Regions from separate parts of the Paenibacillus sanfengchensis genome, predicted to be linked through region 2. Evidence: riboswitches for the same ligand, from Rfam matches in the RefSeq annotation. Region 2 holds a riboswitch; the other holds the start of a gene.
What was found. Region 2 has a riboswitch for cyclic di-AMP ahead of V4U84_RS23395 (TrkH family potassium uptake protein). Riboswitches for the same ligand answer to the same signal wherever they lie in the genome.

Region 1 (4,462 bases), on a different contig from region 2:
TCTGGGCAAAATGATGGAGATTGGCCCCTCGGAAGAGCTGTTCACGAATCCGCTTCATCCCTATACAAAGGCGCTGATTTCGGCTATTCCCGAGCCGGATATGGACAAGCGAAGGGAGCGGATTGTTCTGTCCGGAGAGGTGCCGAGTCCGCGCAAACCGCCTTCAGGCTGCGTTTTTCATACCCGTTGTCCTCACGCTATGCCAGAGTGCGGCAACGTTCAGCCAGAATGGCAAAAAGTATCCGAAAATCGTTATACAGCTTGTCATTTATATCATAAATAGAAAAAGAAGGTAGGTTAACAACATGCAAGTAACGACAACTTGGCAGGGGAAAAAGTTTTTTCAAGCAGAGGGTCCTTCCGGCTACAAAGTGAATATGGACGCAACTCCGCAATGGGGAGGAGAGGGCAACGGCGCTTCGCCCGTGGAGGTATTATTGGCAAGCTTGGCGGGGTGTATTGGCATTGATGTAACGATGATTCTGGAGAACTTCCTGTCTTCTATTGAAAAGATTGAGATTGTAACGAACGGAGTCCGCAAGGAAGAGCCCCCCAAAGGATTTGCCTCGATCGAGCTGATCTTTAAGGTAGACGGCGATATTCCCGATTACCGGATTTGGAAGGCCATTGAACTCGGGACTTCGAAATATTGTTCCGTATCGGACTCGTTAAATGCGACGATTACACACAGACTCATTCTGAATGGCGTGGAAGTGTTTAAATAAGAACGACGGAAATGGAGGATACTCATAGTCTGGACACTTAGAAAAAAAGTGCCGGGACTGTGGGTATCTTTTTGTCTACTGATGAGAGCATCGGAGTCATATATGATGGTTGGAGCGAAAGCGATTCTGGGTTTTTCTTATAATATCGAAAAATACGCTATAGATTCATGAATCAACTGTGCTGCGTTCCACGGGCGGTTGCTGAAGAGGCTTCTCTTATATTCGGCTCCGGCCGCTGCTTTGAGGCGGGACTGCCTGGACAGAGCGGTGTCCAGCAAGGCGGATCGGACCAATGCCAGTTGTCCCGGGAGCCATTCCGAGCCTTTGGAACGAACAATTTCCAAGGCTTCTTCTACCGATTGGTTTCGGATGGACCGCAAAAAATCCCCCCATTTAATCAAGTCGAACCCTTTGCCGTCCGTAGAGACAGGACAAGCGCCGAAACCGCTGCAGTCTCCGCAGGAAAGTTTCAGGATGCAATACCAGCATTCTTGGGAGCCCCGGGCGGCAATAACAAAAGATGGAGGTCCACTAAAGGCGAACAGTTCAATTCGCGTTAGTCTATTGTTATTCATCTCCGTAACCCTCCTCAACCGTTCAACCAATTAAAATCGACATGATGCATGTTCTCAGCCTTGTGAATATAGCTTCGGATTTCCGTTTCGTTTTCGCAAACGGCAGAATGCTCCAGCCATACGGCGTATTTTGTTTTGTGAACAAAGGTTAAATGAGCGGGAAACGACGCTTGCAATTTCAGCACATACCAGCCCGGAGGTATCCGGAGCCAAGGTTTTCGAAAAGCTGCCAGAAGCGGAAGGCGCAAGCGCGCCGACCAATCTTGTTCCTGCTGTTGTTTCCTGAATTCCCGGTAGATCTCGTGCAAAACCTCTATATCCGTGCATTCTTGACAGGGTGCCGGTGCGCCGAACTGGCGGAATATCCCGATCTTGTTGTCGCCGAAACCATAACCTACGATAAATCTTTGCCCGTGTTCTTCATACCAGAACGCTCCAAAATACAGGTAACGCAAGCTAACCGGGTCCAGAAGATTCCGATGCGATCCCCAATAATAAGTCCTCATGTCGATCCTCATCCTCCCATAGGGTTAAAATGTTTAAAAGCTCGTTTGTCCGCATGCTTACAACAAAAAAACCGCCGACAGAGAATAAACCCCTGCAGCGGTTTGTGCGGACGGGCAAAATGCCCCGACGCAAAAGCACGGAAATCAAGGTTCTCTCTGCTGCGCTTACGAGGTTAGCTGTCGGATTCGGGCGGTGAGAGTCGCCCTACCTTACGAGACCGATAACGTCTCACTTCGGATTCACCCCAAGTTGGACCGAATTTGCGGTCCGATGGTTCCCCCGCTTCCCGCCATAACGGGAATTCAGCGTTCATACAAGTCGAAGAATTCACGGTTCTAACTATAATTCAGGTCCGTATAAAAAAGGGGTAAATAAACCGCCCACGGGTGTAAAAAAACCGTAAAAATGATGAAAAGCCTTGTAAACATGAGTATTTGCGAGGAAAAAAAAGAGTTTCCATTTTGATAACGCTGCCTTTATCCTAGAACTCCTTATTTCAGTGGATACTCATGCTACAGCGTTTTACAATCATTTTGTCAAGGAGTAAGATACGGTCCATGAATTGAATTGCTATTCGATTCTAATGGAGCTGCCGATCCAAAACGGGGAGTCAACGGACCGAAGCTTGTGTGGGAGCAAGCCGATCGGAACCGGGAACGAAATCGTTCGTTCACGACTCGATCAGCGAAGACGGGCGTCTCTCACCGCCTGTAAATGTCAGCTAACCCGTAGATAAAGGATCGTGTGCTATTGAGGGAGAGGATGAATCAATCGGTTATTCATAGTTTTTTCTGCCACAGTCTCGGAAAACTGTGACTTACAATAATCTTTTAAAACGCTGAATCCTTGGAAGACTCAAGGAACGGGGGAACCAACGAAACCGCGCTCGGTTTCATGGGGTGAATCACTCGGCACTCTCAAATGCCTGGTGTAGGGCGACTCTCACGCCCGAATCCGACAGCTAACCTCGTAAGCGTATGGAGAGGCAACATTTTGTCGCGGGCCGATCAGGACGAAAGCGTCATGAGCGAGAAGCCGCGGAAAAGGTTCCTCTTTTCCAAGGCTTCTTTTTGTTGCCTTTTTCCTTGATTCGGAGGAGGAGCGCATGGAGAAAAGCCGTATTTTAGTGGCCGCTTCGAATAAAGCGGGGAGAAACTTCATTCGGTTGCTTATGTACCAAAAAATTCCGGTAGCAGCCTTAACCAATAACAAAAGGGAAGAAAAGCTGCTGAGGGAAATCGGAGTGAATGAGATTTTGCGTGTAAGTACTACCCGTAATAAGGTGGGTGAGATACCTGTATTTCCGATCGGGCGAGTTTTCATTTTTGAGTCCAGTCTACCGCTGAGCTGCCAGTATTTACAGTTTGTTGCCCGGTTTTCCAGCAAGGCGATAACTGTTGTGACGACCATGTGGCATCCCGAGGCGATTTATAAAAAACTCGGTGCTTCCTATGTGATATACACAAAAAACGGGGAAGTCGGGTTTCTACTCAGCGATCTGACTGATTAATTATTTGGAGGAGTGTCGTAATGCTGGATATTTGGATGGGACTAACGTTAGCCGCAGCCTTCGCGCTTGTGATCGGATTTGTCGTTTGGTGCGGGAAAACGGTAGCGGACTCGGGAGGCGAACACGAATGACGATCGTGTTGATGTTTACGCTCGTATTGCTGATCTATTTGATCTATGCCTTACTTCATCCGGAAAAGTTTTAACGAGTGTTTAATCTTTATCTTTTTTATAGCGGCAATACCAGGGAGGAACGGTCAAATGGATATATTGCAAATCGGAATTGTGATCGGCATTTTGCTGCTGATTGCCAAACCGCTTGGAAATTATTTGTTTTATGTTTTTTCTAACGAACCCAATCGCACGGATAAAATATTCGGATGGGCCGAGAAGCCCATTTATGCGGTCATCGGGCTGAAGCGCCGCCCGGGCATGAGCTGGAAACGCTACGCGATCAGCTTCGTCGCGACCAACTTTGTGCTCGTCGCGGTAAGTTATTTACTGTTGCGGATACAGAGCGGCTTGCCGCTTAATCCGAACGATATCGGGAATATGGAACCTACGCTGGTGCTAAACACGGTTATCAGCTTTATCACGAACACAAACCTGCAGCATTACAGCGGCGAGACGGGGCTGACATATTTCTCGCAAATGGCCGTCATCATGATGATGATGTTCACGTCGGCGGCTACGGGCCTTTCGGTCGCGGTCGCGTTTGTCCGGGGCATTACGAGCAAAGGCAAGACGCTGGGCAACTTCTTTGAGGATTTCGTCAAGGCGCATACGCGGGTTTTCTTCCCGTTGGCATTGATCGTCACTTTGGTGCTGGTCGCGCTGCAGGTTCCGCAGACGCTCCATCCGACACTGGCGGTAACGACACTGGAAGGAGCTGCGCAGCAAATTGCGATCGGGCCTGTCGCTTCACTGGAGTCGATCAAACATCTGGGCACCAACGGCGGCGGCTTTTTCGGCGCCAACTCGTCGCACCCGTTTGAGAATCCGAACCCGTTGACCAATGTAATCGAGATTCTGTCGATGTGGTGCTTGTCCGCGGCGCTGCCTTTCATGTACGGCAGATTTGCGAAGAGCCGCAAGCAGGGCTGGGTTATTTTCTCGGCAATGATGGTTCTGTTCCTTGTGTTCCTT
Region 2 (4,462 bases):
GATCAGCGAACCGCCGGACTCGTGAATCAACTTGAAGCCGGGCCCCATTAACATGCCTACCGCGATAAAAACGGCGACGTCAGGCAGCTTGAACAGGGAAGCGAGCTTGCCCGATACCACTCCGATGCTCATCACCAATAAAATTAAAATAAGAAAATGCCGGATCGCTTCCGCCGCTGCCGATTCCATGCCAGGTCACACTCCAAATTTTTTTACGCTATATTAGGTTGAACTATAAAATTGGCGTTGGGCAAGGGTGTGAACTGGTTTCGCGATATGTTGCTAACATCCACAATTGTAGATATAAAGTGCCACCGTCGGAGTCTACAACATTACCGGGAAAATCTCCCGTTAATGTATCGCTCTTGGCTCTTGGATCGAATTTAGCTAGAAAAGCTCCATCTATTTCGCAGCCCTTTTGCCGATATACACAATTTCAGACGGATTAGCGGGAGGTTTTCTAGCTAAATCACCTCTGACGCCGCATACGCACCAAATTAACGGGAAGAATTCCCGTTAATCTGAACCAAACCATCAGTTGCAGGCCAAGCGTGTAAAAGGAGCCCTTTACACGGAATCAATCGTTCAACTTATATAGCCTTATTTTCTTAAATAAAGGGGAGATTAATCATTTATGATAGCTTCGAATTCCTCGATGTTCTTGTTGGCGCCGATAATCACCATAATATCGCCGGCGACCAAATGATCCATTGCCGTCGGGGCGATGATAATGCCATTCTCCCGATGGATCGCCACGATGCTGCAGCCGAAGCGGGCGCGCGGGTTCAAATCGCCCACATTTTTACCGTTCAGACACGTTGGCACCTTCAACTCCACGATGCTGAATTCTTTGGACAACTCGAGATAATCGAGCAAATTGGGGGTCACAAGCTGATGGGCCACGCGAATCCCCATGTCCCGCTCCGGAAAAATCACCCGGTCAACCCCCAGTTTCTCCAATGCGCGGCCGTGTAGAACCGAAATCGCTTTGGCCACTACCGTCTTGATGCCCAGATCCTTCAGAAGAATCGCGCTCAAAATGCTCATCTGAATGTCGTTACCGATGGCGACAATTCCGCAATCGAAGTTCCGTACGCCGAGGGACTTAAGCACCTCCTCATCGGTCGCGTCTGCTACCACGGCATGCGTGAGCAAATGGCTCCACTCTTCAACGACGTCCTCGTTGCGGTCCACGCCCAATACTTCGTAACCGAGTTCCATCAGCTCCAGTGCCAGACTGGAACCGAAGCGCCCCAATCCGATCACGACAAACTGCTGTGTCTTCATCTTGTCCTTTTCCCCTTATCCGATAATCATTTTGCCCTCAGGATGCCTGTATAATTCTTTACCCTGCTGTGGTCCCAGCGCATAAGCCAGGGTGAGCGGCCCGAGCCGCCCGGCGAACATGGTAAAGCTGATAATGATTTTCCCCATGACGGTCAGTTTGCCGGTCAGTCCCATCGTCAAGCCGACCGTTCCGAACGCGGAAGTCGCTTCAAACAGGATGCTCAGAAAGCTGGCGTCCTCCGTCGTGGACAGCACCATCGCCACAGCGACGACGAGAAAAAGCGCCAGCATAGTGATCGTAACCGCCTTGAAAATACGCTCTTGGGCCAGCCGGTACCGGAACAGCACGAGATCCGACCGCCCCCGGATCATGGAAATCACGGCACCCACAAGAATCGTGAATGTCGTCGTCTTGATGCCGCCCCCCGTCGAGCTGGGCGAGGCGCCGATAAACATCAGAATAATGATAAAAAACTGGGTGGCCTGCCGCAGCGCCCCGATATCCAGCGTATTGGCTCCCGCCGTTCTCGGCGTCACCGACTGGAAGAAGGAAGCCAAAAACTTCCCGTCCCATCCCAGCGGCTCAAGCGTCTTGGGGTTGGTAAATTCAAAAATGAATATCACCAGAGCCCCCACCAAAATCAAAGCGGTGGTCATCGAAAGCACCACTTTGGTATGCAGCGAGAACTTGCGGCGCTTCCGGAACTCGATCAAATCCGATACAACGATAAACCCGATTCCCCCCGACACGATAAGAAACATCGCGACGAAGTTGACGACCGGGTCGCTAACATATTGGGTCAGGCTCCGGTATTCCCCGAACAGATCAAATCCGGCATTGTTGAACATGGAGACGCCGTGAAAAATCCCGTAATAAATCGCCCGGCCGAGCGGCATATCGAAGGACCAGCGAATCGCAAACACAAGAGCAGCGCCGGACTCAATGATCAGCGAGTAAAGCAGGACTTTGCGAATCAGCCGGACGATGCCCTCCATCGTATTCTGGTTCATCGCCTCCTGAAGCAACAGACGGTCCTTTAGCGAGATTTTCCGCTTCAACACGAGAGAGAACAGCGTGGCCATCGTCATAAACCCCAGGCCCCCGACCTGAATCAGCAACATAATGACTACCTGTCCGAACGTGGAAAAATAAGTGCCCGTATCCACCACCACAAGTCCGGTTACACAAGTTGCCGAGGTCGCGGTAAACAGCGCATCGATCCAGGGAAGCGATTCTCCGGTTGTACTGGAAACCGGAAGCATCAGCAGAAAAGACCCGAGCAGGATAATGGCCGCGAATCCCAGCACCAGAACCTGCGGCGGGGAGAATTTAAACCATTTGGAAAGCAAGGCGGTTCACCTCATTTTGTATATTGGACAAAAAAGTACAAAAGAAAAAAAAAGCACTGGAAATCCAATGCCTTTTGATTGGTCCCTGCAGCAAAGGCCTACGAGGTTAGCTGACGGATTCGGGCTTGCTAGGTCTGCCCTATTCGCCGTCGCAACAAGCGAGAATGCTTGCCGGAAGCGAAATTCACCCCTAAAGATCGGTTCCCCCGTTTTCAAAAGAAATTCGGCCAATTTATGAAGTTTCATTATTTTCATTGCATTTTCGTCAAAAGGATTATAAGCCTTATTCGGCCGCACTACAAAGTGATATTTCGATGAAATTATGCGATAAACGCCGAAAAGGGAGGAAACAAGCTTTATGGTATCCCTTTATCTAAGCCATGCTTTGCTTTCCCAACGTTATTGCGCATTTTCACATTTTCTCCTCCATCTGTGGCGAAGCGCCGCCCCCTGTGTTATCTTTTACTGTGACATCGATTTGTCAAAATCATACGGATTCCAAAAAATCAAAAAGGAGTTTTGACATGTATTCCGACCTAAAACCGCGGCGCCGGATGAAGAACGGAACCTTGTGGGGGCTTGCCGCCCTGGGATTGATTTTGTTTGTTCTTCTCCAAATCTACCCTTCAACGGCCTCCGAAACCCTGCAGCTGGAACAATCGGCGCAGGTGCTCACCAAGGACCAGGCCAAAGCGGCCGCCCTTAAGTTTGCGCAGGACGAACTCGGGGTTTCTCCCGGAGAAGAAGTCATCGTCACTTATCAGACCCGGGCCGACGTTTACGGTTATTTGACCAAAGAGAAGTTAATGAAGGATTACCTGGAGAAATATGACAAGCAGTTTCCTTATGATGTGTTCCGCGTTTATTTCGGCCTGTCCGACGAAGGGTGGGACGGGGTTACTATCGACATACATATGACGACGGGAAAGGCGGTCGGATTTAAAAAGATTCCGAAAACCGACTTCCTCGCCCCGCCAAATGAGCTGGAAAGCAGCGAGGGACTCTTGCTTGGCCTGGACGAAAAAGTCGAGCTGGCCCAGCCCTATCTGAAGGCGCTCGGGTACGGCGAGCAAGGCGCTCCTGCGGTAGACGAAACCGCCTCCGGGCTCCGGTTAACATTTAACGATTACAAAATCGGCGACGCCCGGGCCCAAATGGATATCAGCTTTAAAGATCGGCAAGTTGCGGAAATCACCAGCTATTTTGAGGTACCGCAAAACCATACCAACTATGTGAAACGGCAGACGACCATCGCCAATTGGCTAACTTATGCGGGCTATGCCTTGTTCACGTTCGTACTCGGAATTCTTGCCATTGTATACAGCGCCCTAACGCGAGCCTATACTTCATTCAAACGCGGGATCGTGCTCGCTTCTGTCTATTTTCTGATCTCGATGGGCTCGGCTTTGAATATGCTGCCGTTCCTGGAATCGGAAGGCGTTGACGGTGCGCTCCTGATATTCGGACTCGTTGTTCAAGGGCTCGTCACGCTGATTCTGGCCGCGTCGATCTACTTCTCTCTCGTCGGCGGTGACGGACTCTGGCGCAAGCAGGGAATCAACCTGTGGGCCCGGGCCAAAGAACGCGGATATGGGCGGCATGTGCTGTCATCCATGGCGGACGGCTATGCCTGGGCGTTGATCCTGCTCGGCGTGCAATCGGTCATCTTCTTCATTCTTGAACGCACGATTCATACATGGTCCACGACCGATGCCACCCAGTCGCCTTATAATATGCTCTATCCGGCACTCCTCCCGCTGCTGGCCTGGGTAGCTGGAATTGGGGAAGAGGCCGTCTACCGGCTGTTCGGAATCCCGATGCTGAA

Region 1: it holds a riboswitch for cyclic di-AMP, as region 2 does, so the genes downstream of both, V4U84_RS15035 (hypothetical protein) here and V4U84_RS23395 (TrkH family potassium uptake protein) in region 2, are expected to answer to the same signal.

What each region holds. Positions count from the first base shown of each region.
Region 1 is NZ_JBAGJC010000006.1:143,891-148,352, reverse strand. It holds gene V4U84_RS15055 (ABC transporter ATP-binding protein) at 1-283, shown strand, start outside; gene V4U84_RS15050 (OsmC family protein) at 306-725, shown strand; gene V4U84_RS15045 (hypothetical protein) at 863-1,300, opposite strand; gene V4U84_RS15040 (hypothetical protein) at 1,315-1,806, opposite strand; cyclic di-AMP (ydaO/yuaA leader) riboswitch at 1,954-2,125, opposite strand; cyclic di-AMP (ydaO/yuaA leader) riboswitch at 2,634-2,797, shown strand; gene V4U84_RS15035 (hypothetical protein) at 2,913-3,317, shown strand; gene kdpF (K(+)-transporting ATPase subunit F) at 3,445-3,522, shown strand; gene kdpA (potassium-transporting ATPase subunit KdpA) at 3,578-4,462, shown strand, end outside.
Region 2 is NZ_JBAGJC010000017.1:5,785-10,246, reverse strand. It holds gene V4U84_RS23405 (cation:proton antiporter) at 1-189, opposite strand, end outside; gene V4U84_RS23400 (potassium channel family protein) at 625-1,287, opposite strand; gene V4U84_RS23395 (TrkH family potassium uptake protein) at 1,303-2,637, opposite strand; cyclic di-AMP (ydaO/yuaA leader) riboswitch at 2,717-2,876, opposite strand; gene V4U84_RS23390 (CPBP family intramembrane glutamic endopeptidase) at 3,162-4,462, shown strand, end outside.